4 regions of the Delftia sp. CH05 genome follow, and region 1 is predicted to be linked to each of the others. Evidence: predicted binding sites of a transcription regulator. Region 1 holds the regulator's gene; each other region holds the start of a gene.
What was found. Region 1 encodes LexA, which represses DNA repair genes until DNA is damaged. Its sites were predicted from a motif close to ACTGTATNNNNATACAGT; they were not measured.
Positions count from the first base shown of each region.

Region 2: the regulator LexA is predicted to act here: its motif matches at 6,789-6,806, upstream of GRX31_RS17050 (LexA family protein).
Region 3: the regulator LexA is predicted to act here: its motif matches at 2,028-2,045, upstream of GRX31_RS23110 (LexA family protein).
Region 4: the regulator LexA is predicted to act here: its motif matches at 5,195-5,212, upstream of GRX31_RS27015 (putative DNA modification/repair radical SAM protein).

Region 1 is NZ_WUMG01000009.1:94,394-103,199, forward strand. It holds gene GRX31_RS10155 (DUF4124 domain-containing protein) at 1-367, opposite strand, end outside; fluoride riboswitch at 535-598, shown strand; gene crcB (fluoride efflux transporter CrcB) at 680-1,066, shown strand; gene GRX31_RS10165 (AAA family ATPase) at 1,245-1,796, shown strand; gene GRX31_RS10170 (FecR domain-containing protein) at 1,854-2,831, opposite strand; gene GRX31_RS10175 (sigma-70 family RNA polymerase sigma factor) at 2,836-3,312, opposite strand; gene GRX31_RS10180 (AraC family transcriptional regulator) at 3,470-4,351, opposite strand; gene GRX31_RS10185 (MFS transporter) at 4,493-5,674, shown strand; gene GRX31_RS10190 (hypothetical protein) at 5,758-6,165, opposite strand; gene lexA (transcriptional repressor LexA) at 6,328-7,002, opposite strand; gene GRX31_RS10200 (asparaginase) at 7,101-8,090, shown strand; gene adk (adenylate kinase) at 8,181-8,806, opposite strand, start outside.
Region 2 is NZ_WUMG01000021.1:7,558-16,363, reverse strand. It holds gene GRX31_RS17090 (TraU family protein) at 1-30, shown strand, start outside; gene GRX31_RS17085 (integrating conjugative element protein) at 41-1,423, shown strand; gene GRX31_RS17080 (hypothetical protein) at 1,420-1,845, shown strand; gene GRX31_RS17075 (conjugal transfer protein TraG N-terminal domain-containing protein) at 1,860-3,500, shown strand; gene GRX31_RS17070 (hypothetical protein) at 3,506-3,760, opposite strand; gene GRX31_RS17065 (hypothetical protein) at 3,852-4,541, shown strand; gene GRX31_RS17060 (hypothetical protein) at 4,550-4,933, opposite strand; gene GRX31_RS17055 (Y-family DNA polymerase) at 5,020-6,315, opposite strand; gene GRX31_RS17050 (LexA family protein) at 6,331-6,747, opposite strand; gene GRX31_RS17045 (mercury resistance transcriptional regulator MerR) at 6,993-7,427, opposite strand; gene merB (organomercurial lyase MerB) at 7,496-8,134, shown strand; gene merD (mercury resistance co-regulator MerD) at 8,246-8,611, shown strand; gene merE (broad-spectrum mercury transporter MerE) at 8,608-8,806, shown strand, end outside.
Region 3 is NZ_WUMG01000038.1:51,952-57,191, forward strand. It holds gene GRX31_RS23100 (hypothetical protein) at 44-259, opposite strand; gene GRX31_RS23105 (Y-family DNA polymerase) at 273-1,559, opposite strand; gene GRX31_RS23110 (LexA family protein) at 1,569-2,012, opposite strand; gene GRX31_RS23115 (SurA N-terminal domain-containing protein) at 2,319-4,214, shown strand; tRNA gene GRX31_RS23120 (tRNA-His) at 4,289-4,364, shown strand; tRNA gene GRX31_RS23125 (tRNA-His) at 4,634-4,709, shown strand; one part of gene GRX31_RS23130 (IS3 family transposase) at 4,994-5,240, opposite strand, start outside.
Region 4 is NZ_WUMG01000056.1:24,141-32,946, reverse strand. It holds gene purL (phosphoribosylformylglycinamidine synthase) at 1-2,954, shown strand, start outside; gene GRX31_RS27020 (TIGR03915 family putative DNA repair protein) at 3,019-3,858, opposite strand; gene GRX31_RS27015 (putative DNA modification/repair radical SAM protein) at 3,874-5,193, opposite strand; gene GRX31_RS27010 (SWIM zinc finger family protein) at 5,675-7,135, shown strand; gene GRX31_RS27005 (DUF5691 domain-containing protein) at 7,132-8,806, shown strand, end outside.

The DNA.
Region 1 (8,806 bases):
TGGATACGAATTCCAGCTCCTTGCGCGCCTCCTTGCACTGGGAGGATGCGCCGAGCTGCTCCGGTGCAGGAGCATTCGCCTTGCGGGCCTGCTGTTCGATGACGCGCTGCTGGCTCTCGATCTGGCGCTGCTGCATTTCGTTCATCTGGCGCTGCTGCTTTCGCTCATTGGCCTCCGCGGCCTCGGCCCGTTCGCGGTAGATTTCATCGTCCGATTTTTTGCGCTGTATCAGTGCGCCGGATTGGTCGCTGCTGCAGGGGCTGTCTGAAAAAATCAGTTTTCCAGAAACATCCTTGCATTGATAGACCTGGGCGGCGGCAGGTAAAGCCAGAAATGTCGCAACGATTGTCAGAGTCAATAGGCGCATATGCATCTCGGTGAATGAATGGGAGTGATGGTATCCCGGTACGGTGAATTGGTTGAGGTTAAGTTATTCCAATAGGCCGCTGCAAGGGATGCAGGGTCGGTATTGCCGCCAGGGGATGGCTGCCTGTGCTCGCTTGCCCGGAGTAAACTCGACCACCGCAGCACTGGCTGCACGATGGGAATGGAGCTTCCCGAAACCGCCCTGCAAGGGGCTGATGGCTCCTGCCTTGGTGGGGCGTGTCCTGCCGGTGGCAGGGCCGTGTCTTGATCCTGCCCGGCGCGCCCGTCCCGGTTGTTTGATGAAAGGACGGTCATGGGTATCTACGGTTTCATTTTGGTGTTCGTGGGCGGCGGCCTCGGCTCCGCGCTACGGCATGGCTCGAACCTGCTTGCACTGCGGCTGGTGGGCAGTGCCTATCCGCTGGGCACCTTGGCGATCAATGTGCTGGGCGCTTTCGTGATGGGGGTGGTGGTGGAGTGGTTTGCGCTCAAGACTTCGCTGCCGCAGAGTGCGAGGCTGTTCATCACCACGGGCATTCTGGGCGGCTTCACCACGTTTTCGACCTACGCACTGGAGATCGGCATGCTGTACGAGCGCGGCGACTGGCTCGCTTCCGTGCTGTATGCGCTGGGTTCGCTGGTGCTGGGCGTTGCCGCGCTGTTTGCGGGGCTGGGGCTGGTGCGGATGGTGGCCCATTGAGGCGCCCTGATTGCGCTATGCTGTGCGCCATGGCCCGCCTGAACGCAACGCAGATTATTCGCACCATCCATTGGATGGTGGGTTAGCCAGCGGCCTTCGGCGCCATGCAACCCGCCCAGAAGAGGCGGGTTTTTTCATTCCGCCTCCAGGGTTTTCACAAGCCTTTCAGGAGATGGATATGCAGGTTTTCGAACCGTCCCGCCATGCGGACGACGCCCAGGCCGATTCCCGCGCTGCGCGGCCGGCCACGCTGCACATGGTCTGCGGCAAGATCGGCTCGGGCAAGTCGACGCTGGCACGGCAACTGGCGGCGCAGCCCGGCACGGTGCTGGTCAGCGAGGATTCCTGGCTGGCCGGTTTGTATCCTGGCGAGATGCAGTCGGTGGCCGACTATGTGCGCTGCAGCGCGCGGCTCAAGGGATTGATGGGGGCACATGTGCAGGCGCTGCTGGATGCCGGCGTTTCAGTGGTGCTGGACTTTCCTGCCAACACGCTGGAAGGCAGAGGTTGGGCGCGCAGCGTGTTCGAGAGGGTGGGTGCCTCCCACCGCCTGCATTTCCTGGATGTGCCCGATGAGGTCTGCAAGCAGCGCCTGCGTGCGCGCAATGCGGCGGGGGATCATCCCTTTCAGGCCAGCGATGAGCAGTTCGACCTGATCACCAGCTACTTTGTCGCGCCTTGCGCACAGGAGGGCTTCGACGTGGTGCATCACCCGTATGTGCGGGCCTGACCGCAAAGGCCGTGCGGCCGCCGGCTCGCCCACTGGAACGCCTCCTCGATCGCCTACTCAATCCCCGCCAGACCGTGCCTGCACTTGCACCCAATAGCGTGTACGGGTGCTCAACTGCAAGGGGAAGCGGCTGACGAGCGCGGCCAGGGCGCGATCGGTGTCGTCCACGGGAAAGGCGCCCGAGACACGCAGGCCTGCCACCTCGGGCGTGCAGCCCAGGTAGCCGGGCCGGTAGCGGGCGAGGGCGTCGATCAGCTGGCCCAGCGGCATGTCCAGCGCGATCAGTCCGCCTTCGTGCCAGCTGGCGGCAAAGGGATCGGCAGACGCGGGTGGCTGGGCGGCGCTGGCCGAGAAGGCGGCGTGTTGCCCGGCCTGCAGCTCGGTGGGGGTGGCTTCGCTGTCCAGGGGCTGCAGGCGCACGGTCTTTTCCTGCACGTTGACATGGCACAGGCCGTCGTCCGCGACATGGACCGTGAAGCGCGTTCCCAGGGCCAGTACATGGCCTTGCGGGGTTTGCACACTGAAGGGGCGGCCCAGTGCGTCTGGCCCGGTGGCGACGAGGATGCGGCCGCGGTAAAGGCGCAGCAGGCGCTGGCGGTCGTCGAAAGCCACGTCCACGGAGGTGGCTGTATCCAGGGCCACCAGGGAGCCGTCGGGCAGCGTCAGGTCGCGGCGCTCGCCAGTGGCGGTGCGATGAGCTGCCTGCCAGTGCTCGAGCGGCGCGCCTTTCCAGGCGAGCCAGGCCGTGGCACCACTGCCCAGGCCAAGGGCCACAGCACGCACCGCAGAACGGCGATTGGGGTCGGAGCGGCGGCCCAGCGCCTGGCGCGCCAAGGGTGCGGGCAGATGCGACAGCTGTGCGGTGACGGATTGCACGCGCAGCCAGGCGCGCTGGTGGGCGGGGTCGGCCTCGTGCCAGTCCGTCCATGCCTGCTGCAGGCTTGGCGTCACCGCGGTGCCGCGCAGTTTCACGTGCCAGGCAGCGGCCTCATGCAAGGCCCGTCGGTCGTTGCTTTCCAAAGATCCCTCGCCCATGTGGCTATGCCAGGACCAGGCAGCAATGCTCCATCGCCCGGGTCAGGTAGTTGCTGACGGTGCGCAGCGACACGCCCAGGCGCTCGGCGATCTCGGGGTAGCTCAGTTCCTCGAAATGGGACAGGACGAAGGCTTCGCGCACCTTGGGTGCAAGGCCCTGGAGCATGCGGTCCACGTCGAGCAGGGTCTGCTGGACGATGGCCTGCTCCTCGGGCGAAGGCGCCAGCGACTGCGGCAGCTGTGCAAGATAGTCCAGATAGGACTGCTCCAGCGTGCGGCGGCGAAACAGGTCGGTGACCAGGCCGCGGGCGATGGTGGCCAGGTAGCGCCTGGGCTCGCGGATGTCCTGCTGCGGCACTGGCGAGCGCAGCAGGCGCACGAAGGTGTCCTGGGCCAGGTCGGCCGCATCGTCACGGTTGCCCAGGCGCTTGCGCAGCAGGCTTTCCAGCCAGGGATGGTGATTCTGGTAGAGGCTGTGCACGGAGAGGGCTTGTGCGAAAGAAGCGGGGAGGCCGGGCGTAGAAGCCGAGATGGGCAACGTGGCGGTCTCGGTTGCAAAAGATAATAAGAATGCTTATCAATTATCTTTCACGCAGGCTTTACTCCTGAGGACTGGGTATCTTTCTGTTGCATGTGCGCTACAGGGAGATGCTGGCGGAACTTCCACGCCGGCCCTGCGCCGGGCGATTGCGCTGGTAGGCGCTGGGCGGAGCGCCAAAGCTGCGCCGGAAGACGGCGGTGAAGGCGCTGGGACTGTCGTATCCATGGGAGAGCGCCACTTCCAGGACCGAGGCGCCAGCGGCCAGCCGGGGCAGGCTGAGCAGAAGACGGGCCTGGCGGCACCATGCGCCGAAGTTCATGCCGGTCTCGCGCAGGAACAGGCGTGCCAGCGTGCGGGGATGCATGTGCAGCCGCTGTGCCCAACTGGCCAGGCCGGCGTCCTGCGATGGGTCGTCCACAAAGCTGCGGCAGCAGGCGGCCAGGGCGCCATGCCGGGGCATGGGCACGTGCAAGGACAGGGCGCGGGCGCGCTCCATTTCGTCGAGGATCAACTGCATGACACGCTCCTCCCTGCCGCCCAGCGGGTAGTCCATGGGCAGCTCGATGGCCTCCAGCACGAGTTCGCGCAGCAGGGGCGTGACCTGCATCACTCGGCAGTCTTGCCACAGGCCGGGCCGCAGCCCCGGCTCCACGAACACGGTGCGCATGGCCACGGGGCCGGCGGCCATGTGGATGGCGTGCAGGGACTGTGGTGGAACCCAGACGGCGCATCCCGGGGGGACGACCCAACTGCCCGAATCCGCGCGGATCAGCATCACTCCCTCGGTGGCATGCAGCAGCTGGCCGCGGCGGTGGGCATGCGGTGCGATGGCAGCGCCGGCCGCCATGTCTGTGGCAAAGGCCACGACCGGGCGGGCCGTGTGCTCGCCGTGCGGGGGCAATGGAGCGGCCGCAGGCACGTCATCCAGGCAAGCGCGTGTGCGGGCATGGGAAAGTGGGCCACTTTGCCGGGTTGTCATTTTCTCGACGATTGTTGTTGCTTCGTAGCAGGAATGCAGATCATGCACTTTCTACGATGACCCACTTTCAATCCGCAGGAAAGTGGCAGGTATGGAGATGATTTCCCTTTCGAGAATGACGGACGTGACAGGAGGCAGGGCATGAACCGCGCACGTCTGGGGCTGCTTACGGGCACGCATGCCATCAACGACCTCTACCAGGGACTGGTTCCTGCGCTGTTGCCCTTCATGGTGCTGGAGCGCGGCTACAGCTATACGGAAGCCAGCGGCCTGATGCTGGCGGCCACGGGCCTGTCGAGCATGGTCCAGCCGCTGTTCGGCCTGTATGCCGACCGGTCGCCACGGCCCTGGATGGTGCCGGCCGGCTTTGTGGTGGCCGCCCTGGGCCTGGCCCTGGTGGGCATGAGCCCGGACTACTGGGTCAGCTGGTTGGCTGCCGTGCTGTGCGGCCTGGGGATCGCGGCCTACCATCCGTCCGCAACGGTGGCGGCCCGCATGGCGGGCGGCAGCTCGCAGAAGGCGATGAGCGTGTTTTCGGTGGGCGGAACGGCGGGGGCATCGTTCGCTCCCATGCTGGCGGCGGCCGTGGTGGGCGCAGGCGCCTTGCACCGCAGCTGGATGCTGGCCCTGCCTGCAGCGGCCATGCTGGTGCTCTGGTATGCCTGTACCTGGCGGGATGGAGCCAAGGACCATTGCGCCACCCGGCGCCCGGCCGTGGCGCAGGGCGAATTGCCGGCCAACCACTGGCGCGCCTTCTTCCTGCTGTGCGGGGTCATCGTCTGCTGGTCGATTCCCTATGTGACGGTGCTGTCCACCCTGCCCATGTTCGTGACGCGCGAGCTGGGCGGCTCGGACTTCATGGGAGCGGCCACGCTGACCTCATTCACAGCCGCTGCGGCGGTGGGTACTTTGCTGGGGGGCACGCTTGCAGATCGCCGGGGGCGCATGCAGGCCATCCGCGCCGGCTACCTGCTGGCATTGCCTGCTCTGGCGGCCCTGGCCCTGGCCTCCACGCCATGGATGGCGCTGGCCTGCACCATGGCCCTGGGCGTGTGCATGTTTCTTCCGTTTGCCGCCCAGGTCACGCTGGCCCAGGACTATCTGCCGCGCAACCAGGCCACGGCCAGCGGGCTGACCCTGGGGCTGGCCATGTCGATAGGCGGCATGGTGGCGCCGTTGTTCGGCATGCTGTCCGATGCGCGCGGACTGCGTTTTTCGTTGAGCGTCGTGCTGTGCATTCTGTGCGTTGCCGCGGCGCAGGCGTGGTGCATGCGCAATCGGCGCAGCGAGGGGAGTGCTGCACCGGCGGCTGTCAGGGCCTGATGCGCAGCCCCTGCCGCTGGGCAAGGCAAGAGACAGGCCCGGGCTCTCGCAGACCGGGTGGACGGGTTGGTCTCAGGGCGACCTCAGGCCGGTGTCTGCGCGCCGTGCGCTTCCATGCGTTCCAGGGCGGCACAGACATCGGCCATGCGGCCCGAGATGAACAGGCATTCGGGCTGCTCCTGCGGCGAGCGCTGGATGATGCGCAGACCCGAAGGCAGGGCCTGATCTGCCGGAAGGGAGGGCAGTTCGGGTTGCAGGGGCAGCAGCAGCTGCGCATCCCTGTGTTCTGGCAGCCGTGCTGACTTGCTGCGCCGCTGCTGGCTGCGGCGGCGGGCCTTGCTGAAGGACAGGATGGTCGCCTGCTCGGATTGCACAGGCGATTCGGGCTGGATGGTGCGCATGGCGGGCTCCATGGCGGCGGCGGGCAGGCGAATGCCCTGTGCCAGGCGCAGGAAGGACAGAGAAGACAGTGTTGGCAGAGCGAATCCCATGTGACGACTCCTGTTGGCGTATTTCAAAGAGGCATGGACACAGGCAGGATTGCGGTTTGCGGGCAAAGCTCCGCCCAGGGCGAAGCTGCAAGGCTTCGCGCCTACCACCTGGGCGGTGCATGAAGTAGGGGGTGGCAACCCGTGCAGGGCTGCCCGTCCGGCTTACATGGACATGCTGTTGCGGATCAGCCCCACGGCCAGGCCTTCAATGGCAAAGGCCTCTTCGGGAGCGACGCGGATCACCGGGTAATCGGGGTTTTCCGGCAGGAGCTCCACGCCCTGCGTGGTGCGGCGCAGGCGCTTGACGGTGACTTCATCTCCCAGGCGTGCCACGACGATCTGCCCGTTGCGGGCTTCATGCGCGGACTGCACGGCCAGCAGATCGCCGTCCATGATGCCCGCGTCGCGCATGGACATGCCGCGCACGCGCAGCAGATAGTCCGGGCGGACCTGGAACAGGCTGGGTTCGACGGAATAGGTCTGGTCGATATGTTCCTGGGCGAGAATGGGCGAGCCCGCCGCAACGCGGCCCACCAGCGGCAGCATCAGCGGCGCCAGGGCCGACAGCGGCAGCCCGAAGCTGGTGCCGCGTGCGGCATTGATGTTGCGCACGGTGTCGGTACGCAGGCGAATGCCGCGGGAGGTGCCGCTGACCAGTTCGATCACGCCTTTGCGGGCCAGGGCCTGCAGATGTTCCTCTGCTGCGTTGGCGGACTTGAAGCCCAGCGTGTTGGCGATTTCCGCGCGGGTGGGGGGCGCGCCCGTGCGGGAGATGGCGGCCTGGATCAGGTCCAGGATCTGTTGCTGGCGGGCGGTGAGCTTGGGATGGTCGAGCATGGCGTGCGTCCGGTCCTTGAATTCAGATGGCAGGCAGAGAAGTCATCTGATGATTTATACAGTATCTGTATTTTTAACCAGTTTTCCAAGAGGTGCAAGTGGGGCAGTCAAAGTTGGTGATTCTTGGCACGGGCGGCACCATCGCCGGCCGGGCGGATTCGCAGTCGCAGGCAGTGGGATACAAGGCCGGACAGATCACGGTGCAGTCGCTGCTCGATGCCGTGCCGGATCTGGAGCAGCAGGCGCTGGGGCCTGTGCAGACGCAGCAGATCGCGCAGGTGGACAGCAAGGATATGGACTGGTCCGTGTGGCGCGCGTTGCTGCGTGCCTGCACGCAGGCGCTGGAGGATGCGGACACACGCGCCGTGGTGATCACGCATGGAACGGACACGCTGGAAGAGACGGCCTGGCTGCTGCACAGCCTGCTGCCTGCCGCCAAGCCCATAGTGCTCACTTGCGCCATGCGCCCGGCCACGGCCCTGCTGGCCGACGGACCGCAGAATCTGCGCGATGCCGTGACCGTGGCCGCCAGCGGCGGGCGCAGCGGTGTGTGGGTGGTGGCCGGCGGCGAGGTGCATGCGGCGGCCCAGGTGCAAAAGGTCCACCCTTACCGACTGCAGGCCATGCGCTCCATGGAAGGTGGCCCGCAGGCCGTGGTGGAGGAAGGACGCGTGCGCTGGCTGGTGCCTGATGCGCCGGTCACGCCGGTCGCCCCCGTTGCGCGGATGGTGACTTCCGCTCCCGCTCTGTCTGACCTGCTGGCGCTGGATGAGCTGCCCTGGGTCGAGGTGGTGTTCAGCGGTGCCCTGGCGCGTGCCTGCGGCGTGGATGCGCTGGTGGCCGCCGGCGTGCGCGGCATCGTGGTGGCCGGCACGGGCAATGCGACCATTCACGAAAGCATGGAAGCGGCCTTGCTGCGTGCGCGCGACAAAGGCGTCTGGATCTGGCGGGGCACGCGCTGCGCCGAAGGCCTGCCCGTTGCCTCGGGGCTTGGCACGGACCCCGCAGAGGCCGATCTGGTCCAACTGCCCGTGGCCAAGGCACGGATTGCCATGATGCTGGCGCTGGCCGCGCAGCCGCGCGACTGATCCTCCGGGCGTCGCCGGCGCTTCAGATGCAGGCGGGCAACAAAAAAGCACCCGGCGGGTGCTTTTCTGGGGTCTGGCGCATGGCCTGTGTCATTCAGCCAGTGCTGCCAGGGCGCGCTGGGTGATGTCTTCCACCGAGCCCAGGCCGCTGATGGCGCGGTACTTGGGGGCTGCTGCGGCTTCCTTCTCGGCCCAGGCGCGGTAGTAGTCCACCAGCGGGCGGGTCTGGCTGCTGTAGACGTCCAGGCGCTTCTTGACCGTTTCTTCCTTGTCGTCCTCGCGCTGCACCAGCGGCTCGCCGGTCACGTCGTCCAGGCCTTCGACCTTGGGCGGGTTGAACGTGACGTGGTAGGTGCGGCCCGAAGCGGGGTGGGAGCGGCGGCCGCTCATGCGCTCGATGATGGCATCGAAGGGCACATCGATCTCGAGCACGTAGTCCAGCTTCACGCCGGCGGCCTTCATGGCGTCGGCCTGGGGAATGGTGCGGGGAAATCCGTCGAACAGGAAGCCGTTGGCGCAATCGGGCTGGGCAATGCGCTCCTTGACCAGATTGATGATCAGGTCGTCGCTGACCAGTTGGCCGGCGTCCATCACGGCCTTGGCCTGCTGGCCCAGGGGCGTGCCGGCCTTGACGGCGGCACGCAGCATGTCACCGGTGGAGATCTGGGGAATGCCGTACTTCTGGCAGATGAAAGCGGCTTGCGTGCCTTTGCCGG
Region 2 (8,806 bases), on a different contig from region 1:
CGCGGCATTTTTCTCTTCTCCGTTCCCTGAAGGATCACCGATGACTGCTTCATCTCGCCGGCAGCCCAAGGCGCTGCAGGCCATCTCGTGTGTCGCCGTGGCCTGCGCGCTGACCGCCCTCAGCGTGCCCGCGCAAGCACAGCCCGTTTCGTCCTCTAGCCTGTACTACCGCATGGGCGGCGGCTCGCCCAGCGGCATGGCGCCCAACCGGGGCTCCCTGTCCACCCAGCTCAGCGCTGGCGTGCGGGCCAACTATTCCTGCGGCAAGTTCGACATCGGCATGTCCTGGTCCACGCTGATGAACAGCATCCAGAACCTCGGTGCCACGGTCGCCGGGGCTGTGCAGGCCGGCATCGCCGCCCTGCCTCTGTACTTCCTGCAGCGCGCCCAACCGGGCCTGTATCAGCTCTTTCAGAACTTCAGCCAGAAGGCGGATCTGCTGGTCGCCTCCTCACTCAAAAGCTGCGAAGAGATGGAGTCGATGATCAAGTCCGGCAAGGACCCCTACGAGGACTACATCGCCCTGGCGAAGGGCGACGCGTGGAAGATCAAAGCCTCGCTGTCCGGCGACGTGGTGCAGGCCAAGGTGGACATCAACAAGAACGAGGAAGCTCAGAAAAAGGGCCTGGACTGGGTTTTCGGCTCCCGCGCCGGAGGCATCGGTACCGCCCCTATTCAGCCCATCCGTGACCTGGCCGTGGCCGGCTACAACGTGACGATCAACAAGTCGGCCAGCACCATCGCCACGGCCAACTACGGCAGTTCCTCCCTGTCATCGACCCGGCTGGTCCAAGCTTTCAAGGCTCCCGAGGATCTCGCCAAGTGGAGCACCGAGGTGCTGGGCGACCAGAAGATCTATCTCTGCACCCAGGACGCCAGCTGCCCGAACCCCACAGCCACTGTCACCGCCACAGGCCTGGCGCCGAAGTACGAGCAGGAGCTTGAAGGCGTGCTGCCCACGATGCGGACCCTCTCCATGGCAGAGACGGCAAGCCAAGCCGACTTGGCGAAGGTCAGCGCACCCGGCATGGCGGTGAGCCCCCAACTCATGGATGCCGTGCGCAAGCTGCCCACGGATATGCGCTCGGTGGCCGTGAATCGCCTGTCCCAGGAGATCGCCATGCACAAGGTCATCGACAAGGCGCTGATCGCGCGCAATGCGCTGATCTCGGGCATGAGTCTGCCCCAGGCCACGGCCGCCAAGCAAGTGAACAACGAAGTGCAGCAGCGCATCGACCGGCTGACGCAGTACATCGACGACATGATGTTTGAGTTCCGCATCCGCAAGGAAATGACTGGCGACACAGCGCTGGCAATCATGCAGAACCAGCTGGCGGCTGGGGCGGCAGCCGCAGGCGCCGCCGGCGGCGGTCGTGCAGACCGGGCACCCCTGGTCGATGGCCACGTGGGAGCTCCGCGATGATTCAAGACGCTCACGACATCGATGTCCAGAGTGCTGACCAGGCCAAGACACAGCGAGCCCCCTGGTGGCTCCGTGGCTGGATGCCCTGGCTCCTTTGTGCGATCGGCTTGCTGGCCATCGCCACGCTGGTGGCCAGCGTGCTGATCCGCTTGGCCCCCGCCCAGGTGCTGGAGCTCATGGCCTGGTTTCGCAACGCTTCCCGCCTGGGCGCCATAGGCCAGACCCTCGTGTGCATCTGGATCGTTGCGCGCTGGCGGCGTGTGGTGGCCTGGGGACGGCGCCGTGGCTTTGTCAGCAAGGCAGAGCACCGCGAGATCCTCCTGATGCGCTGGCGCGCGGCCGGCTTCCTGGCCCTCTATCTCATCGCCCTGCCCATCGGGCCTGGCAACCTTGGCCGGGCAGTGCTCGGCTGGTTCAACTGATCCCGGAGCGAATCATGCAGCTCGATAGCTATCTGGAGCTTTTTACGACCATGTACGGTTGGGCGTTCGCCAACCTGATCGGCGAGATCATCGTCGGCACCGGCCTGGTGGCCCTGCCCTTCGCGCTGATCGTCTTCCGAACATGGCATGAGGCCAAGGACCGCGGCCAAGGATTTGAGGGCGTGAGGTCCCTGCTGGAGTCCGTCCAGACCCGGATCATCACTGCGCTTTTCGTGATGTCCATGTGCTTCGCCACCACCCCGATCACGTCGCTGCACAACGTCAACATGACCTATGTGCCTGCGCGCAGTTTCGATGGGTCGGAACCCCAGCCGGTATCGCTCAAAGGCGGGACCAGGTCGGGCTATGACACAGCCATGGCAGATGCCGTCAACGGCTCATTCAGCAAGGCTGGCAACCTGTCGTATGTGCCGCTGTGGTGGTACTCCACGATGGCAATCAGCTCTGGTGTCAATGGTGCCTTCCGCGCCGGCCTGAGCAATGCCGGGCGCGACCTCCGCGTGATTGAGGACATGGCCAGGATGGCGACGATCGAAGATCCGGGCCTGCTCTATGACCTGCAGCGCTTCTATTCGGAGTGCTTCATCCCTGCGCGCAGCCAGTACCTGGCCATGGACAAGAGCAAGATTTCGCCTACCGGCAAAGCCTTGCTCGCCGAGGGCAGCGGCTACGGCCCGACCGATGTGGACTGGGTCGGCAGCCAGTTCTATCGCACCGAGGCAGGCTTTTATCCCAACATGCGCTCCTATAACCCGGTGCCAGGCTGGGCGATCGATTTCTCGCGCGACGTCGAGTACATCCAGACGCCGGCGCCTGAAGGCACGCCAGAGCACGGATATGTCAACCCTGACTGGGGCCGACCCACCTGCACGCAATGGTGGGAATCTGCATCGACCGGCCTGCGCGATCGCCTGATCAACAACACCAGTACCTGGCGAAACCTAACTCAGAAGGTGCAAAACACCCTCACATTCGCCAATGCCGATGAGGCAAAGGACAGCGTGGCACGCTTGGGTTTCGAGAAAGCGAATCCAACTTACGTCTCACCCGACAGAATTATGGGTGACGACTACGGCAAGGCAACTAATTTCGGCAGATCTATCGTTGGTGCTGCCAGTACATTTGGAGTTGCCAATAAGGCGTTAGATGCCTCTTTGGCCATGATTCCTCTGCTCAACGCGCTGCCTATGGTTCAGGCGTTAGTGCTTATGGCGCTATACATGTTTTTACCGCTTATTGTATTTCTTAGCGGCTATGATCTAAAGATGATGCTTTATGGGGCCATGGCCATCTTCACTGTGAAATTCTGGGCTGTGATGTGGTTCGTGGCGCGCTGGATTGATGCGCGTCTTATTGAGGCCATGTACCCTGGATTCTCGGGGAATGCAATAATGCAAGAGGTCACGCAGGTTTTCAGTTCTGGACAGCCTCAGCTGTACAAGAGGATGATTTTAAACATCCTTCTGATGCTGCTTTTCATTGGATTGCCCGCCATTTGGACAACCATGATGGGTTGGCTTGGCTACACTATGGGAATAGGTGTAGAAACTCTGAAGGGTGGAACTTCAATGGCAACAGGATCAGCGCAATCGACCAAATCTGGCGCACTTAGAGGCGCAAAAAAGATGCGATAGCAATCTTATTTTTTATCAATTGCGCAAAAATGTGCAAGCTCAAATTCATCGCAATCTCCCGCTGCGAAGGCTTGCATAGCGCTATATTTGTCGTTTACAAATGTTGTGTGATCATCTGCATCAGCATTGACCTCTTCTTCAGTAAATGAAGAAGTGATTGCATTTCCCATTGCAGAAAATATCAATCCGAAAATGATCAGGCAAATCCTGCCAACAAATTTGAACAGTGCAAAAACAAATTTGATAATGAAGTTCAGCATGGTGTTCCTCAAGAAGTCTCACGTAGCAGACCACACTAGCCCCGGTGCGGCGTACAAGCCCAAACCGCAGACTACACGGAACCCTTGCTCCATGCGCCAAGCTGATCGATGCTTAGCAATCAACACTGGGCAACTTCGTGCCCGGTTGACAGATCGTAACGCTTGCAAGCAGGATTGTAAAGTCTCCTCCGTCTGTCTCACTCCTCATACCCCATCAACAATGCATCTTAGAAACGCTCTCCACTCGACCCTTGCTGCTATTTTTCTCACAGGAGTGCCTGCGGCTGCATCTCAAGGCGCTGACCCGCACCTGTGGATTCCTATGCGGGAAATTGTCTTTAATAGCATTAACTTTGCATCAACAGGCACTGAAGAGGAACGCCAAATCCTCCAGCAAATCTGGTCAAAAGAGCTATCTGCACATCTCTCCGGCAACTCTAAGGAGTTGCCCGCATTCACGTTAGTCGGAGATGCTAGAGATAATGGTAAGCGAATAATATTCACAATGTTTGATGCTGCCGGCAGCGATCGTTGTGAAACTGCTGAGAACGGCGCCTCTGCACATGATATTTTTGTCTTGTGTAGAATGCGTGTATTAGCTTGGCCAATGTTGGGGTACAAATTTACCGACCTACCTAACTATTGCATGCTTCGCAGTGGCGGCGACAAGCAAAATCGCGTCGAATATTTTTACGACAAGAACCAAAAGATGGTGAAATTCAGGACAATTCAATATGGAAAACCAGTTCAAAATTGCAGTAGAGCGTTGAAGCTTGGATGATTGAACGCTCATTTAGCAACTAAACACTTAGCCTTAATAATTTCACCAAAACGGAATACTTCAGCAATTTTCTCATCACCAGATTTTTTTATTGACTGCGAATATGCCAACTTAGCAAGTCTCTCGGAAAGCTCCATCTCATCCTTGCTTTCAGAAAACTTCCGTATACCATTTATCGTTTGCTTTAGAGTCTGAGAGCCTTTCTGCCGGCTATTCATAAGACTGTTAGCTAACTTCTCAATATCCCTACAGATCATACTTCTATTTGCTCCACTTAACGAAGAGATAGCTTTAGGGAATTGCAAATCATCAAATTCATTTGAAAATGCTGGCCCGACGCTTCCCAAAAATAAGACAAAAGTATAAATTGTTATAAACCGTACTCTTTTCATAGAAGATCGCTAATGTAAAAAATTCATGCTTTGCAATTGTATATCAATTGCAGATTGGAATTTTAAACATTTTGGCCTTGCATAAACTATGCGCGCGCCATTGGAATGTCTGCAATTTCAGTCGTGTACCTGGGAGTGCGCCGCTCTTGGCGCATCTGCCAACTTCTCGTGTCTCCAGTATTGCCAGCACTGCCTACATGGACTGCGCCCTTCCCGAAGCGCGCATTAATGCTGTCGATCGCACTCATCAAGCGGCTCTGATCACGTGTTGAAACTTCTTCAAGCGGTAGATCCGCCTGCTGTACCTCAGGCCCCGAAATGTCTAGCAAGATGACTCCTGCCTTCACGAAGTCATAGCCCGGCTCGTAGATTGAACGCATGCCGGCTACCGCCGCAGACACAAGCTGGCGAGTGTCGGCCGTCGGCCGCATGGGCACAATCGTTGAGCGGTAGAGGCGTGGTCCAGGCCGGTGTGGCGATGTGTGCACGAAAACCTGCAGCTGACTCGCGCGACCATCCTGCTCGCGCAATTTCTCTGCCGCACGGGTTGCATATTCGCTGATCGCTTCGAGCAACTGATGCAGTGCCGTCACCGATCGCCCAAAGGACCTGGTGCACGCGATCATTTGCTTCGGTGCCGGCGCAACGTCAAGCTCAATGCAACTCTGGCCGCGGAGCTCACGCACAGTGCGTTCCAGCGTCACGTTCCAACGTCTGCGAACTGTGCTGGGGTCCAACTGAGCAAGTTCCCAAGCCGACAGAACGCCGCCATCTGCCAGCTGTGACGCAATGCGACGGCCGACACCCCATACATCCGCAGCAGCTGTTGCATGCAACAGCTGTTGCCGACGTTGAGCAGACTGCTCTGTCAGGTTGCAGATCCTGGCCAAGTCCGATGGGTAGCTGCCTGGCTTGCGCTCCGCATCTTTTGCGATGTGATTCGCCAATTTAGCCAGGGTTTTTGTCTCGGCAATGCCGATGCAGCATGGAATGCCCACCCACTGCAAGATCCGCTCGCACACGGCGCAGGCGCGACGAGTGAGATCGCGTATGCCATCGAGGTCACCGATGAACGACTCATCGATTGAATAAATCTCCTGCGCCGGGCCGAGCCCTGCAGCCACGCTCATCATGCGGTCGCTTATGTCACCATATAGGGCAAAGTTCGCTGAGAGGGCGATCAGCCCATGTGTGAGCTGGAGATGCTGGATCTCGAACCAAGGCTGCCCCATCTTGATGCCGATAGCCTTCGCCTCGTTAGACCTGGCGATGGCACAGCCGTCGTTGTTTGACAAAACGATCACCGGCTTGCCGACGAGAGAGGGTCTAAAAATTCTCTCGCACGACACATAAAAATTGTTGCCGTCAACAAGAGCGTACATCGAGAGTTCCTTCGCCTAGGTCTTGAATCGCTTGATGCAAGCGGTCACGACACCCCAAATTTCGAGGGTCTGCCCCTCGCGCGGAACGATGTCTGGGTAGGTTGGGTTTCCAGCCTTAAGCCGCACCACGCCGCCGACCAGGTGCAGCTTCTTGACAGTGAAATCATTGTCCACAACGCCCACGACAATGTGCCGGTGCTGTGGCTTGATCGCCCGATCTACAAGGATGAGGTCGCCGTCATCAATCCCTTCCTCGCACATCGAACTGCCGGCGACGCGCAGCAGGAAGGTGGCCTGTGGATGGCTGATGAGCTCTGTCGTTAGATCGATGCGCTTTGCAGCGAAGTCAGCGGCTGGTGATGGAAAGCCAGCACGGACACATGCATCGCCTGCAGTGACGAAGCAAGTCCCTTCGATGGGGCGCGGCTCCATGGGGGGAAGACTGTGCGCGTTCGGCATAAGAAAATCCAGACACTGTAATTTCATACAGTATACGCCGTATAGAGCCAACGATCGCAGCCTTGATCGAAGGGCATGGGGCTCGGGTCGCGCTCTACGAGTGAGCCACGGCTAGGAAAAGCACTTGGAATCTTTCTTTGTATTGCACAATACAAAGATCATGCATCACGCCACCACCTCATCTTGGGGGCACCTCAGAAAACGGAAAATAAAGCACGCTAAGCTGTGGAAGCCCCTGCCAAGCTCGTTCCACCTTGCAACGACGCAATCAGCGGACACGAAACATTCCCCTGCCGCGAATGGCAGGCGCACACCAGGTCAGACAGCACAGCCTCCATGCGCGCCAAATCGGCCATCTTCTCGCGCACGTCTTGGAGCTTGTGCTCGGCCAGGCTGCTGGCCTCCTCGCAGTGGGTGCCATCGTCGAGCCGCAGCAACTCGGCGATTTCATCCAGGCTGAAGCCCAACCGCTGGGCCGATTTCACGAATCGCACCCGTGTCACGTCCGCCGCGCCATAGCGGCGAATGCTGCCATAGGGCTTGTCCGGCTCGGGCAACAAGCCCTTGCGCTGATAGAACCGGATGGTCTCCACGTTGACGCCGGCTGCCTTGGCAAAAACGCCAATGGTCAGGTTCTCCAAATTATTTTCCATACCGCTTGACTCCGTACATGAGTACGGAAGTAAGGTTACGCTATCCAATTCAAATAGGAGATGGAACCATGAAGCTCGCCCCATATATTTTAGAACGTCTCACCCCGACCAACCGGCCCAAAGGTTTTGCGGAGTTCTTGGTCGCGCTACTGGGTGAACTTGCCAAGGGACGCCCGATTTCGCGAACTACGCTTGCCAGGACTCTTGGCTGGCCCGCTGAGCAAGTGGCGGCTGTGCTCGAACAAGCCACCAGTACCGAATACGACAACGATGGGAACATCATCGGCTATGTCCTCACCTTGCGCGAGACGTCGCATGTCTTGGAAATTGACAACCGCCGGCTGTATGCCTGGTGCGCGCTGGACACCCTGATGCTCCCGGCGTTAATCGGCCGTACAGCTCGCGTCTCGTCGCATTGCGCTGCAACTGGAGCACCCGTTTCGCTTACGGTTTCACCCAGCGAGATACAGGCTGTCGAACCTGCCGGCATGGCGGTGTCCTTGGTATTGCCGCAGGAAGCAGCCGACGTTCGTCAGTCCTTCTGTTGCCATGTACATTTCTTTGCATCTGTCCCGACGGCGGAAGACTGGGCCTCCAAGCATCAAGGATTGGAAGGATTGGCGATCGTCAGTGTCCACGAGGCTTTCGGCTTGGGCCAGGAGTTTAATCGACATCTGTTGCAGACCATGTCATCTAGGACACCGTGATCGGATATCGACCCAATGTTCTACGGCACCGGCATCGGATTCGCAGCGCGCGGATTGAACTCGGCGAAACGGTATATGCATTGCCGTGAACCGACCAAAAGGAGGTGTTCGATGAACGCCTACACGGTGTCCCGGCTGGCCCTTGATGCCGGGGTGAGCGTGCATATCGTGCGCGACTACCTGCTGCGCGGATTGCTGCGGCCAGTCGCCTGCACCACGGGTGGCTACGGCCTGTTCGATGACGCCGCCTTGCAGCGACTGTGCTTCGTGCGGGCCGCCTTCGAGGCGGGCATCGGCCTCGGCGCATTGGCGCGGCTGTGCCGGGCGCTGGATGCGGCGAACTGCGATGAAACTGCCGCGCAGCTTGCTGTGCTGCGTCAGTTCGTCGAACGCCGGCGCGAAGCGTTGGCCAATCTGGAAGTGCAGTTGGCCGCCATGCCGACCGCGCCGGCACAGCATGCGGAGAGTTTGCCATGAACAGCCCCGAGCGCATGCCGGCCGAGACGCACAAACCGTTCACCGGCTACCTGTGGGGCACGCTGGCCGTGCTGACTTGCCCCTGCCACCTGTCCATCCTCGCTGCCGTGCTGGCCGGCACAACCGCCGGTGCATTCCTTGTCGAGTATTGGGTCATCACGGCGCTCGGTTTGACCGGCCTGTTTCTTCTGTCAC
Region 3 (5,240 bases), on a different contig from region 1:
CATGGCCCAATCCAGCGCAGCAGCCGCAGTGAGGTGCGGCCCGTCAGAATGGCGCGTTGGAGCGTTCGACCGAGACGGGGCCCAGGCCCGCGTAGATCTGGTCGTCGTCCAGATCTGTGACAACAAACCACCCGGGCTGCACTTCATTGATGAAGTAATGCTCGGGTAGTCCCGGCAGGATTTGCACTTCTGGCGTTCCGAACCAGCGCGGCATCGTGAGCAGAGTGGGGTACAGCTCAACTTCGAGAGACATTTTCATAACGATCTCCGGGTCAGGTTCGAACTATGGGGATGTCTTGGAGGTCAGTGGTGTATCTGGGGGTGCGGCGGTCCTGGCGCATGGCCCAACCCGACGCCTGCAGCGCGCTGGCCACTCCCAACGTGCCTTTGCCGTATCGCGCGTTAAGGCGGTCCATGGCCTCCATCAGGGGGCTGTGGTCGCGCGCATAGTCGTTGGGCTCATCGAGCAATGAGGCTTGCTGCACTGCCACGGGGGACAGATCCAGCAGCATCACGCCAGCCTTCGACAGCTGATAGCCGGGCTCGTAGATCTTGGCGATCCCGCGCGCCGCAGCGCGCACCAGCAGGGCCGTGTCGCTGCTGGGCTGTGGGAGCTGGATGGTGGTGCTCCGGGCGAAGCGTGGGCCGTCACGAAATGGGCTGGTGTGCGCGAAAACATGCACGGCCCCGGCTCTGTGGTCTTGAGCGCGCAGTTTTTCCGCAGCGCGCTGTGCGAAGGTGGAAACAGCCTCCACCAGCGGCGCCAGTTCGCTGACTGGACGGCCGAAAGATCGGGTGCAGGCAATCTGCTGCTTTGGTGGTGGCTCATGCTCCAGCCCCAGGCAGGGCATGCCCTGCAGCTCGCGCGCTGTGCGCTCCAGCACCACACCAAAGTGGGCGCGCAGCAGCGGCTGTGGCGCGCGGGCAAGGTCCCAAGCCGTGAAGATTTTGTGATCCAGCAGGCGCATCTTGATTCGGCGCCCCACGCCCCAAACGTCGCCCACGGGCACGCTTTCCAGCAGCGACTGCAGCTGTGCTGGCGAAAGCTCGGTGAGGTTGCATACCTGGGCCAGTGAGGCAGGGTAGCTGCCGGGTTTGCGCTCCGCGTCTTTGGCCACATGATTGGCGAGCTTGGCCAAGGTCTTTGTGGGGCCGATGCCGATGCACGTGGGGATGCCGACGCCGCGCAAGATGCGGTCACGGATTGCCCAGGATCTGCGCGTCACGTTGTGCACGCCAGCCAGGCCAATGAAACATTCATCGATGCTATAGATCTCTTGCTCTGGCCCGAGGCCGGCCGCGAGGGACATCATGCGGTCGCTCATGTCGCCGTACAGCACAAAATTTGCGGACAGGGTGACAAGGCCCTGGTGGATACGGTGCTTGATCTGGAAGAAGGGCTCGCCCATCTTGATGCCCAGCGCCTTGGCTTCTTCGGATCGGGCGATGGCACAGCCGTCGTTGTTGCTGAGCACTATCACCGGAAGGCCCTTCAGCGCAGGGCGGAACACGCGCTCGCAGCTCACGTAGAAATTGTTGCCGTCCAGCAGGGCGAACATGGCCTGATCTCACAATGTGCGGAACGACTTGACGGCGCACGTCACCACGCCCCAGATCTCCAGCTGTTGGCCTTCTTTCGCACGGATGTCTGGGTATGTGGGGTTCTCGGCGCGGAGCATCACCTGGTCATACCTGGCCCAGAATCTTTTGCATGTGAAGTCGCCATCCACTTCAGCCACCACAATGTCCCCGTGCTGCGGCCGCAGGTACTTGTCCACCACCAGCAGGTCACCATCGAAGATCCCCGCTCCGATCATCGAGTCGCCGCGCACACGCAGCAGGAAAGTGCACTGAGGATGCTTGACCATGATCTTGGCCAGATCGATGCGCGCACAACTGAAGTCTTCGGCGGGGCTGGGAAAGCCAGCGCGTACCGGACTGGCGGGGGCCGGCAGCGGTGTTGGCGGCATGGCGGCCGCGACCGGCTGTGTGGGGGTGATGACGTGGGGCATGGTCGACTTCCTTGTGCTGTATAAATATACAGTAATCATGCATTTCCTCAAGCCAGCGTGTTCCGTTGCCGTGGCGTATATGACCCAGCGAAGCAGGGGGCGGAGGCCTCATGTAAGTAGAATGGTGCGCTTCCGCCTCTATTAGTTGGTGGGGCGAAGTAGGTGAGCGCTGCAAGCTATTGATTTGTAAAGGTGCAATTTTCCCTTACAAGGCGTAGGTCGGCGGTTCGACCCCGTCAGCACCCACCAAGAACAAAAGGCGAACGAAAGTTCGCCTTTTCTATTTCTGCCACTGAAAGACAGACCATGTTCGAATCCATCCGCAAGCATTCCAAGTTCGTGATGATCTTGTTGTTCTTGCTGATCATTCCCTCGTTCATCTTCGTGGGGGTCAACCAGAACTACTTCACCGAATCCAGCGTGATCGTCGCGCGTGTGGATGGACATGAGATCAAACAGGCCGACTGGGAGAACGCGCACCGCATGGAAAGCGACCGCCTGCGCGCCGAGAACCCCAACGTCGACCCCAAGCTGCTGGATTCGCCGCAGGCGCGCTACGCCACGCTGGAGAAGATGGTGCGTGACCAGGTGCTGGCCGCTGCCGTGCAGAAGATGCACCTGGCCGCATCGGATGCACAGCTGGTGCGCACGCTGCAGGAGATTCCCGCGATTGCCGCGCTCAAGAAGCCGGATGGCTCGATGGATGCCGAAGCCTACCGCGCCCTGGTCGGATCGCAGGGCCTGACGCCTGAGGGCTTCGAGGCCAATCTGCGCCGCGAACTGTCCATGAACCAGGTGATGGGTGGCGTCACGGGCACGGCCTTTGCGACCGACGCCCAGGTCAAGCAGGCCATCGATGCGCTGTACCAGCGCCGCGAAGTGCAGGTGGCACGCTTCGAAGCCAGCGCCTACGCCAGCAAGGTCCAGCCCACCGAGGCCGACCTCAAGGCCTACTACGACGCCCACACCAGCCAGTTCCAGCAACTGGAGCAGGCCAAGGTGGAATACCTGCTGCTGGATGTGCCCAGCATCGAGGCCGGCATCACGCTGAGCGAAGACGATGTGCGTTCCTACTACAACCAGAACGCCGAGCGCCTGGCCGGTCCCGAGGAGCGCCGCGCCAGCCACATCCTGATCAACGCATCCAAGGATGCCCCCGCGGCAGAGCAGGAGAAAGCCAAGGCCAGGGCCGAGGCATTGCTGGCCGAGCTGCGCAAGGACCCCAAGCGCTTCGCCGAGCTGGCCAAGGCCAACTCGCAGGACGGTGGTTCCGCTGCGTCGGGTGGAGACCTGGGCTACTTCGGTCGTGGCGCCATGGTCAAGCCGTTCGAGGACGCAGCCTTCGGCATGAAGGTCGGTGACATCAGCGACGTGGTGCACAGCGACTTCGGCTACCACATCATCTCGCTGGTGGACATCAAGAAGCCCAAGGCGCCGAGCTTCGAGCAGATGCGTCCCAAGCTGGAAGCAGAACTCAAGCAGCAGCAGGCGCAGCGCAAGTTCGCCGAACTGGCGGAAGGCTTCTCCAACGCGGTCTACGAGCAGTCGGACAGCCTGCAGCCCGTGGCCGAGAAGTTCAAGCTCACCGTGCAAAAGGCAGACCATGTGACGCGCCAGCCCGGCCCCAACGTCAAGGGCCCCCTGGCCAATCCCCGTTTCCTGGAGGCGCTGTTCTCCAGCGATTCGCTCAACAACAAGCGCAACACCGATGCGGTGGAGCTGGGTTCCAACCAGTTGGTGGCCGGCCGCGTGGTGGAGTACACGCCTGCCCGCACGCTGCCCATGGCCGAGGTCGGCGACAAGCTGCGCACCCTGTATGTGGCGCAAAAATCCGCCGAACTGGCCAAGGCCGATGGCGAAGCCAAGCTCGCCGCATGGAAGGCCAAGCCTGACGCGGCGCAATTGCCCGCAGCCAAGGTGATCAGCCGTGACCAGCCCGAAGGCCAGTCGCGCGAAGTGGTGGACGCTGCCCTGCGTGCGCCCACGGCTCAGCTGCCTGCGTGGACGGGTGTTGACCTGGGCGCGCAAGGCTATGCCGTGGTCAAGATCAACCGCATCGTCGAGCGTCCGGCCGATGATGCGCAGGCGGCTGCCGCGCAGAAGCAGGACTTCCTGCGAAGCTCGGCCGTGGCGGAAGCTATGGCATACTACGAGCTTCTCAAGAAACAGCTCAAGGTGCAGATCAAGGTCCCGCGCCCCTGATGAGGGAAATTTCTAGAAAAACAGAAATTTCAGAAATCAAGCAGTTTTTTGGAATAGAATAGCGTTCTTCTACGGTGGCTGTAGCTCAGTTGGTAGAGTCCAGGATTGTGATTCCTGTTGTCGTGGGTTCGAGCCCCATCAGCCACCCCAAATAAAAAAATCCCCAGAGCAGAAATGCTCTGGGGATTTTTGCTTTGGGCGGCAGGGGGACTGCTTGTGCCCGGCAGCTTGTCCCCGGCAGCTTCAGGTGCGCCGGACAAGCTCCCTGCCGGCTGCGGCTGCATGGAGGATGGCGCCATCCTGCCCCTTGCCCGCTTCCCCCGATGCGCCGTTGTTCCTGCTGCACCCGATCCGTCACGCAACGCCTGTTCCAAAGCATTTGTCTGCTGGTTTTTGGCATATAATCGAATGCTTCAACGGTGGCTGTAGCTCAGTTGGTAGAGTCCAGGATTGTGATTCCTGTTGTCGTGGGTTCGAGCCCCATCAGCCACCCCAAACAAGAAAATCCCCAGTGCAGAAATGCACTGGGGATTTTTGCTTTGGGCGCAAACTTTATCTTCCTCGGGCTGGAAGCAGACGGGATATTCGCATGGCCAATTGCGCTGCGGCTGGATTGCGGCCGCGCATGCTGCGGTGGATTTTCAGGCGCTTGGTGCGAGGCCTGCCTCCTGACTTCGGGACCTGCCCTATCGCCACCGTGGCCATGCCATGCCCGTTGCGCGGGCCGTCCCGCCGAGCTTGCGTGCACGTGATGTCGCCCCCGTATTCCCGACCCCACCCTATTCGCAATAAAGCAGCTGGTCAGCCCCTGCAGCGTGTTGCCGCCTGAACTCCCGAGGCGACCGCATTTTCAGCGAAGAATGCGGATGCACCTCGTTGAAGTGCTCGAAGGCCGCTGGCAGTTGCGCCAGTACCGTCTGCGCGTCACTCAGGTCCATGCGCGCCACATAGTCGCGCTTGAAGGTGTTGACGAAGCTCTCGGCCATGCCGTTGCTCTGCGGGCTGCAGACGGGCGTGTTGATGGGC
Region 4 (8,806 bases), on a different contig from region 1:
GGGGCAGCGAAGTGGGCAAGCCCGAGCACATCGCCAGCCCGCTGCAGATCATGATCGAGGGCCCGCTCGGTGGCGCGGCCTTCAACAACGAGTTCGGCCGTCCCAACCTGACCGGCTATTTCCGCGAGTACGAGCAGCAGGTCGGCGTGGGTGCCGATGCCGTGATGCGCGGCTACCACAAGCCCATCATGATCGCGGGCGGCCTGGGCGTGATCGACTCCGAGCTGACGCGCAAGATCGAATTCCCCGCCGGCACCCTGCTGATCCAGCTGGGCGGCCCCGGCATGCGCATCGGCATGGGCGGCGGCGCTGCCAGCTCCATGGCCAGCGGCACGAACGCGGCCGAGCTGGACTTCGACTCCGTGCAGCGCGGCAACCCCGAGATCGAGCGCCGCGCCCAGGAAGTCATCAACCACTGCTGGGCCCAGGGTGACAAGAACCCCATCCTGGCCATCCACGACGTGGGTGCCGGCGGCCTGTCCAATGCCTTCCCCGAGCTGACCAACGATGCGGGCCGTGGCGCGCGCTTCGATCTGCGCGCCGTCAACCTGGAGGAATCCGGCCTGGCGCCCAAGGAAATCTGGTCCAACGAAAGCCAGGAGCGCTATGTACTGGCCATCGCGCCCGAATCGCTGGCCGAATTCACGGCCTTCTGCGAGCGCGAGCGCTGCCCGTTTGCCGTGATCGGCACGGCCACCGAGGAGCGCCAGCTGGTGCTGGAGGACACGGCCGTGGCCTCGGGCGACCAGAAGTTCCCCGTGGACATGCCCATGAACGTGCTGCTGGGCAAGCCGCCCAAGATGCACCGCGACGTGGCCACCGTGCAGCGCGAGCTGCCCCCCATGGACCTGACCGGCGTGCCCCTGGAAAAGGCCGTGATCGACGTGCTGGCCCACCCCACCGTGGCCTCCAAGCGCTTCCTGATCACCATCGGCGACCGCGCCGTGGGCGGCCTGACCCACCGCGACCAGATGGTCGGCCCCTGGCAGGTGCCCGTGGCCGACGTGGCCGTCACGCTGGCCGATTTCCAGGGCTTCAAGGGCGAGGCCATGGCCATGGGCGAGCGCACGCCGTTGGCGGCCATCAACGCGCCGGCGTCGGGCCGCATGGCCGTGGCCGAGGCCATCACTAACATGCTGGCCGCGCCCATCGAACTGTCCAGGGTCAAGATGTCGGCCAACTGGATGGCGGCCTGCGGGGAGCCCGGCGAAGACGCGGCGCTCTACGCCACCGTCAAGGCCGTGGGCATGGAGCTGTGCCCGCAGCTGGACATCTCGATCCCCGTGGGCAAGGACAGCCTGTCCATGCGCACCCAGTGGAACGAGGGCGGCCAGGTCAAGAAGGTGACCTCGCCGGTCAGCCTGATCATCACGGGCTTTGCCTCCATCGACGATGTGCGCGGCACGCTCACGCCCCAGCTGGACGCCTCGGAAGACGACAGCACCCTGGTGCTGGTGGACCTGGGCCGCGGCAAGATGCGCATGGGCGGCTCCATCCTGGGTCAGGTGCTGGGCCAGACCGGCAACGAGACGCCCGACCTCGATGACGCCAAGGACCTGATTGCCCTGGTCGATGCCGTCAACGACCTGCGCGCCAAGGGCCAGATCCTGGCCTACCACGACAAGGGCGACGGAGGCCTGCTGGCCACCGTGGCCGAGATGGCCTTTGCCGGCCATGTGGGCGTAGCCATCAACGTGGACATGCTGGTCACCGAAGGCGACGGCATCAGCGACAGCCGCATGGACTCGGGCGAAGGCAAGAACTGGGCTTCCCAGATCAGCGGCCGCCGCGACGACATGACGCTGCGCGCGCTGTTCAACGAAGAACTGGGCGCCGTGCTGCAGATCCGCACGGCCGACCGCGCCGCCGTGCTGCAGACCCTGCGCGAGCATGGCCTGTCCACCTGCAGCCACATCATCGGCAAGACGCGTCCTGCCTCCTCCAAGGTCGATGCGGGCAAGGGCGAGCTGCAGGTCTGGCGCGATGCCAAGTCCGTCTTCGGCGCCTCGCTCAGCGACCTGCACCAGGTCTGGGATGCCGTCAGCTGGAAGATTGCCCAGCAGCGCGACAACCCGGCCTGCGCCGACAGCGAGCATGCCGCAGCCGGCGAGCCTGCCGACCCGGGCATGCACCTGCACCTGACGTTCGACCCGGCCGAGAACCCGGCCGCACCCTTCCTGAACCTGGGCGCGCGGCCCCGCGTGGCTGTGCTGCGCGAGCAGGGCGTGAACTCCCATGTGGAAATGGCCTACGCCTTCACTGAGGCCGGCTTCGACGCCGTGGACGTGCACATGACCGACCTGCAAAGCGGCCGCGCGCAGCTGCAGGACTTCGCCGGCGTGGTGGCCTGCGGCGGCTTCAGCTACGGCGACACGCTGGGCGCCGGCATCGGCTGGGCGCGCTCCATCACCTTCAACGACAGCCTGTCCGCGCAGTTCCAGCAGTTCTTCGGCCGCAGCGACACCTTCGGCCTGGGCGTGTGCAACGGCTGCCAGATGTTTGCCGAGCTGGCCGACATCATTCCCGGTGCCCAGGACTGGCCGCGTTTCACGCAGAACCAGAGCAACCGCTTCGAGGCGCGCCTGTCCATGGTGGAAGTGCTGGAGTCGCCCAGCCTGTTCCTGCAGGGCATGGCCGGCAGCCGCCTGCCCATCGCCGTGGCCCACGGCGAAGGCTTTGCCAACTTCCGCTTCCGCGGCAATGCGGACAAGGCCATCGCCTCCATGCGCTATGTGGACAACCACGGCAAGGCCACCGAGCAGTACCCGTTCAATCCCAACGGATCGGCCGGCGGCCTGACGGCAGTGACCACGGCCGACGGCCGCTTCACGGCCATGATGCCCCACCCCGAGCGCGTGTTCCGCAACGTGCAGATGAGCTGGACCAACGGCGACAAGTCGGAATTCAGCCCCTGGATGCGCGTGTGGCGCAACGCCCGCAAGTGGCTGGGCTGATGCACTGAGCGACGCTGCAAAGCAGACAAAGGCCCTTCGGGGCCTTTGTCTTTTGCGTCTGTCCTTACTGCTCCAGCATCTGCCCTGTGCGCGCGCGGGCCTGCTGGACCAGGGTGGAGATCAGCACCGTCTCGGGCAGGTTGTGCCAGTAGCGGCGCGGCATCTCGCGCAGCATGGCCTGCTCCTTCAGGCGTGCCGGATTGAAGGTGCTGGCGTAGTAGGTCAGCCACAGGGCCTCGCCCGCGTCGGCTGGCGGGGCATCGCTGCGGCGCGCGCCGGGCGCCAGGCGCAGCGCATGGCCGTCCCAGTGCGCGCTGCATTGCGGCGTGAGGATGGCCCAGTGCATGTTGGCAAAGCGCTTGCAGAAGAAGGGCGCCGCCGCGCGCACGATGTGGTGCTCGGGCTCGAACCAGGCAATGTGCAGATCGGGCTGGTCCGGTCGCTGCGTCGTCCGAAAGCGCACAAAGGCGTGCATCTTGTGGATCTCGCGCGAGACGGGGCGGGCCAGGGCCTCGATGGCGCGCCAGTCCGCATCCAGCGCATCCAGCCGCAGTTCGGGCCGGGCCTGCATGCGCGCCAGCCAGCGGTGGCATAGCTCGAAGCGGCCCGCCGCGCGGTGCATGCAGGCATGGCGCAGGGCGGACATCTGGGTGTCAGACAGGGACAGCCCTGCCTCGCCGGGGCCGGCCAGCCCGGCAAGCGCCGAGGCGGGCATGGCCTGCTGCGGCGCGCTGGAAAACAGATCCACCCCCGCGCCAAGTTGCTGCGCACCCCGCGTGTCGGGCCACCGCCAGCGCACCAGGGCGGGGTCGGCGCCATGGGCCAGCAGCGCCCGGCAGGCTGCGCGAAAGCCGGGCCAGTCGTCGGGGCTGTCGAGTTCGATGGTGAGAGCCTGTGCTTGCATGGCGTGCTCCAGGCGCTAGAACAGGCAGGCCTGCAGCGCGCTTTGCACGCGCATGCCGCTGTGCCGTGCCTGGGCCTGGCTGGCCTGCGACTGAGCGATCAGCCGGGTGCGCAGCGCGGCCGAGTCGGTCTCGCCCAGCAGGGGCCGGTGGCCGTCGATCAGCACGAAGGGCAGGGCCTTTTGCACGGGGGCGCGCAGCCGCAGCAGATCGTCCAGCCGCAGCCTGCGCACGCGGCGCGCCGCCAGCAGGCGGTCCACCGTCTGCGTGCCCAGGCCCGGCACGCGCAGCAGCAGGCTGCGCGGCGCACGGTTGAGGTCCACGGGGAACTGCTGTCGGTTGGCCAGCGCCCAGGCCAGCTTGGGATCGATCTCCAGGTCCAGCATGCCGTGGCGGCTGGCCGCCGCGATCTCGCCCGCCCCGTAGCCGTAAAAGCGCATCAGCCAGTCGGCCTGGTAGAGCCGGTGCTCGCGCATGAGGGGCGGCGCCTGCGGCGGCAGATCGCGCGAGGCATCGGGAATGGGGCTGAAGGCCGAGTAGTACACGCGGCGCAGGCCGTAGCCCGCATACAGCGTGTGGCTGGATTCGAGGATGTCGGCATCGGTTGCGCGGTCGGCGCCCACGATCATCTGCGTGCTCTGCCCGCCCGGCGCAAAGCGCGGCACGGCGGCGCGCTGCGCGGGCGCGCCGGGCAGGGACTGTGCCTGGCGCTGCTCGCGCGTGGCCGCGCGCCAGGCCTGCACATGCCGGTCCACGCCCTGCATGGCCTGGCGTATGCGCCGGCCGTCCTTTTCGGGCGCGAACTGCGCCAGGCCGCTGGCCGTGGGCAGTTCCACATTGATGCTCAGGCGGTCGGCATGGCGGCCTGCCTGGGCCAGCAATTCGGGGGCGGCATCCGGGATGGTCTTGAGGTGGATGTAGCCGCGAAAGTCATGCTCCTCGCGCAGGCGGCGGGCCACTTCCACCAGCTGCTCCATGGTGTAGTCGCTGGAGCGGATGATGCCGCTGGACAGGAACAGCCCCTCGATGCAGTTGCGCCGGTAGAAGTCCAGCGTCAGCTGCACCACCTCGGCCACCGTGAAGCGGGCGCGCTGCACGTTGGAGCTCTTGCGGTTGATGCAGTAGCGGCAGTCGAAGATGCAGACATTGGTCAGCAGGATCTTGAGCAGCGAGATGCAGCGCCCGTCGGGCGCATAGCTGTGGCAGATGCCCATGCCGGTGACCGAGCCCATGCCCTTGCCGTCCAGCGAGTCGCGCCCCTGCGATCCGCTGGAGGCGCAGCTGGCGTCGTACTTGGCGGCGTCGGCGAGGATGAAAAGTTTGCGTTGCAGCTCCATGGCTGTATGAATATACAGTATATTTGCCTGGCACATCCGGTTTTTCGAGAGCCCATCCCCCAGCCAGGGTCTGGTCCGGCCTTGCCTGGCTCCGGTTTGAACGCACTGTCGGGCTATCGCAATGGCCAGCGGATTGCAATGGTTGCCAGTGCAATGGAATGAAACCGTTTTCAGTGCGGAATGAGTGCTTGCTTTCAATGGGTGGCGATGTGCATCGCAGGAAATGGTGAATGCGTGTTTCCTGCGTCTTTTTGCAATGCCTGAAGGCTGGTACGGCTTGGTGCCATCAATGCATGCGCTGATATAGCGCAGCTGGCTGCGCGCCATGGGGTTCCCGGTTCATGGGAGAGAGGTTTGACGTTGTTGTGATTTGTTTCAAATTGCCGATAACTATTGCTGATAGGCTTTCGGGCTTGCCGGGCGCGGTCGTTTCTTCATTCAATGCGCCTGGCGATGACAAACACTTGGAGAGGGAGCTTCGGTGTCGCGTGTATTAGGAACAGAGAGCGAAGTGCTGGCGCTATCGCCGGACGCTTCCTCCAGCAAGGCCGCCAAGGGGCTGCAATCGCCCGCCAAATGGCCCACCATGGGTGCCAACGATGTGGCGGTGTGGGGCGAGTGCCAGGGCAGCGGCAGCAAGCCCTACCAGACCCAGGTGGACCTGTCGGGCCCCTCCTTCAAATGCTCTTGCCCCAGCCGCAAGTTCCCCTGCAAGCATGGGCTGGCGCTGATGCTGATGCGTGCGGGCGGCCAGGTCACCGAGGGCGGCGATCCACCGGCCTGGGTGCAGACCTGGCTGGACAGCCGCCAGGAAAAGGCCGAGAAGAAGGAGGCCAAGGCAGCCGCCGCGGCGGCCGAGCCGCCACCCGATCCCGAGGTTGCGGCCAGGCAGCAGGCCAGGCGCGAAGACAAGCGCTGGGACAAGGTCGAGGCGGGCCTGCAGGAACTGTCGCTGTGGATGCAGGACATGGTGCGCGCGGGCCTGGCCAACCAGGCCGGCGACTCCCAGATGCGCCAGCGCTGGAACACCATGGCCGCGCGCATGGTCGATGCGCAGGCCACGGGCATGGCGGCACGCATCAAGGACTGCCGGGATCTGGTGGACAGCCACCGCGACTGGCCGCGCGACATGCTGGTGCAGCTGGGCCACTGGCAGCTGATCATCGACGCCGTGCGCCGCCGCGAATCGCTGAGCCCCGAGGTCAAGGCCGACGTGATGGCCGCGCTGGGCTGGCCCATGGACAAGGCCGAAGTGCAGGCCCGCGGCCAACTGGTCGAGGACGAATGGCTGGTGGCCGGCCTGCGCATGATCGAGCGCGAAGGCCGGCTCATGGAGCGCCGCGTCTGGCTGCACGGGCAGCGCACGGGCCGCATGGCCCTGGTGCTGGACTATGCGCAGGGCGGGCGCGGCTTCGAATCGGCCTGGGTGCCTGGCCATCGCTACGGATGCGCGCTGAATTTCTACCCGGGCCATGCGCCGCTGCGCGCCATTGCCGCCAACGGCAACGGGCCTGCGCTGCCTGCCGAGGGCGCCAGCCCGCTGGACACCTCGGCCGTGGGCGACGTCCTGCAGCAGATGGGCCGGCGCATTGCCGCCAACCCGCTGCAGGCCACGCAGCCGCTGTGCCAGGACGGGTTGCGCCTGGTGCCTGCCCAGGGCCAATGGTTTGCGGCCTGGCCCGATGCGCCGGGCGCATCGGCGGCTGCGCCCGGCGTGTCTGCTGACGGCACTGCCGCGCCTGTGCAACCCGTTCCCGTGGCCATTGACGATGCCGAAGCCTGGCGCCTGCTGGCGCTCAGCGGCGGCGCGCCCATGCAGCTGTTTGGCGAATGGGAGCCCGGCCCGGCCGTGGGCCGCTGGCGCCTGCTGAGCGCCTGGCAGGCCCGCGAGGGCGAAAGCGCCCGGCAATGTATCTGGCAGAACCAGGGTGAACCGGTATGAGCAACACACAACTTTGGACTGCGCTGCAGCAATCGGCCATGGTCGGCTCGGACCGGCTGGCCGTGCCGCCTGCGCTGGCTTCGGGCGTTGATCCGTCTGCCCCGTGGTCGCACCAGGCCGTGCAGGCCGCGCTGCTGCCCCGGGCGGACCTGCCCGGCGACTCGCCCGCCCAGCAACTGCTGCGCGCCAGCGCCGTGGCGGCCGTGTTCGAGCGCGCAGGCTGGCAGCCCGGCGCGCAGGTGCGCCTGCCGGCACCGCTGGCCGTGCCGGCCGCGGCACCTGCAGAATCGCGCCCCGCGCCTGCCGATGCTCGCCTGCAGACCCTGATGGGCGACGTGCTCAAGGACGGGCCGTTCGAGCTGCAGGCCTCCATGCTGCGCACCCTGGACCAGGCGGGCCAGCGCCTGCCCCATGACCTGCTGGTGCCTGCGCTGGAGCAGGGCCGCCAGTCCGTGGAGCTGCGCCAGTGGCTGGCCCCGGTGCTGGGCGAGCGCGGGCGCTGGCTGGGCGCGCTCAATCCGCAATGGAGCTATGCCAGCGGCGTGGAGGAAACCGCCGACCCCGAACTGGTCTGGCAGGAGGGCTCGGTCGAGCAGCGCGTGGCCCTGCTGCGCAGCGAGCGCGCGGCCGATGCCGCCCAGGCCCGTGCGCGGCTGGAAGGCAGCCTGAAGGAACTGGGCGCCAAGGAGCGCCTGCCCATGGTCCAGGCACTGACCGTGGGGCTGGGCATGGACGACGAGCCGCTGCTCGAAAAACTGCTGTCCGACCGCAGCAAGGAAATCCGCGAGAACGCCGCACAAATGCTCTCGTGCCTGCCGGACAGCGCGCACAGCCAGCGCGTCATGGGCTGGATGCAGTCCATGCTTCAGCAGGACGACAAGGGCCAGTGGATCGTGGAGCCTCCCGAGGAAGGCCTCAAGGAATGGGAGCGCGACGGCATCACGCTCAAGCCCGATGCCTACTTCCGTGGCGGCAAGAAGGCCTGGCTGCTGGAGCAGATGGTGCAGCTCACCCCGGTGTCCTTCTGGACCCGGGCCCTGGGCCTGACGCCCCTGGAAGTGATGGAGTGGAGCCGGCGCAGCGACTGGAAATCCTCGTTGCGCCAGGGCTGGGTGCGGGCCCTGCAGTACCAGCTGGACGTGGAATGGATCGATGCCGCCCAGGCCCTGGGCCGCGACATGCGCCACGATGCGCTGCTGCCCGCCCTCATGGCCCGGCTGTCCCCCGAAGAACGCGAGTCCCGCTGGATTGCACAGTTCGAGCGCGACAGGCACAAGCTCATCGACGCCATCGAGGGCATGTCCCAGTCGCTGGGCGGTGCCGAACTGCTCTCGCCCGCGCTGTCGGCGCGGCTGACCGAGGCACTGCATGTGGCCGTGGGCGGCAAGCAGATCACGGGCAACTGGCACAGCTACCGCGCCGACCAGGCCCTGCTGTCCTGCGCGCGCATGCTGGACGTGACTGCGCTGGAGCGCTTTGCCGAGCTGTGGCGCAAGCCCTCGGTGCTGGATGCACAGGTCGAGCCCGCGCCGGAGCCCCCGGCCGAGCCTGTTGCAGAGACCGCAGCCGCTTCGGCATCTGCAGCAACAGCCGCCCCGGCCATTGCCCTCACGCCCCAGCAGCAGGCGCGCCTCGAACGCAGCCGCGCGCGGCCCTGGGACGAGGAGCGCA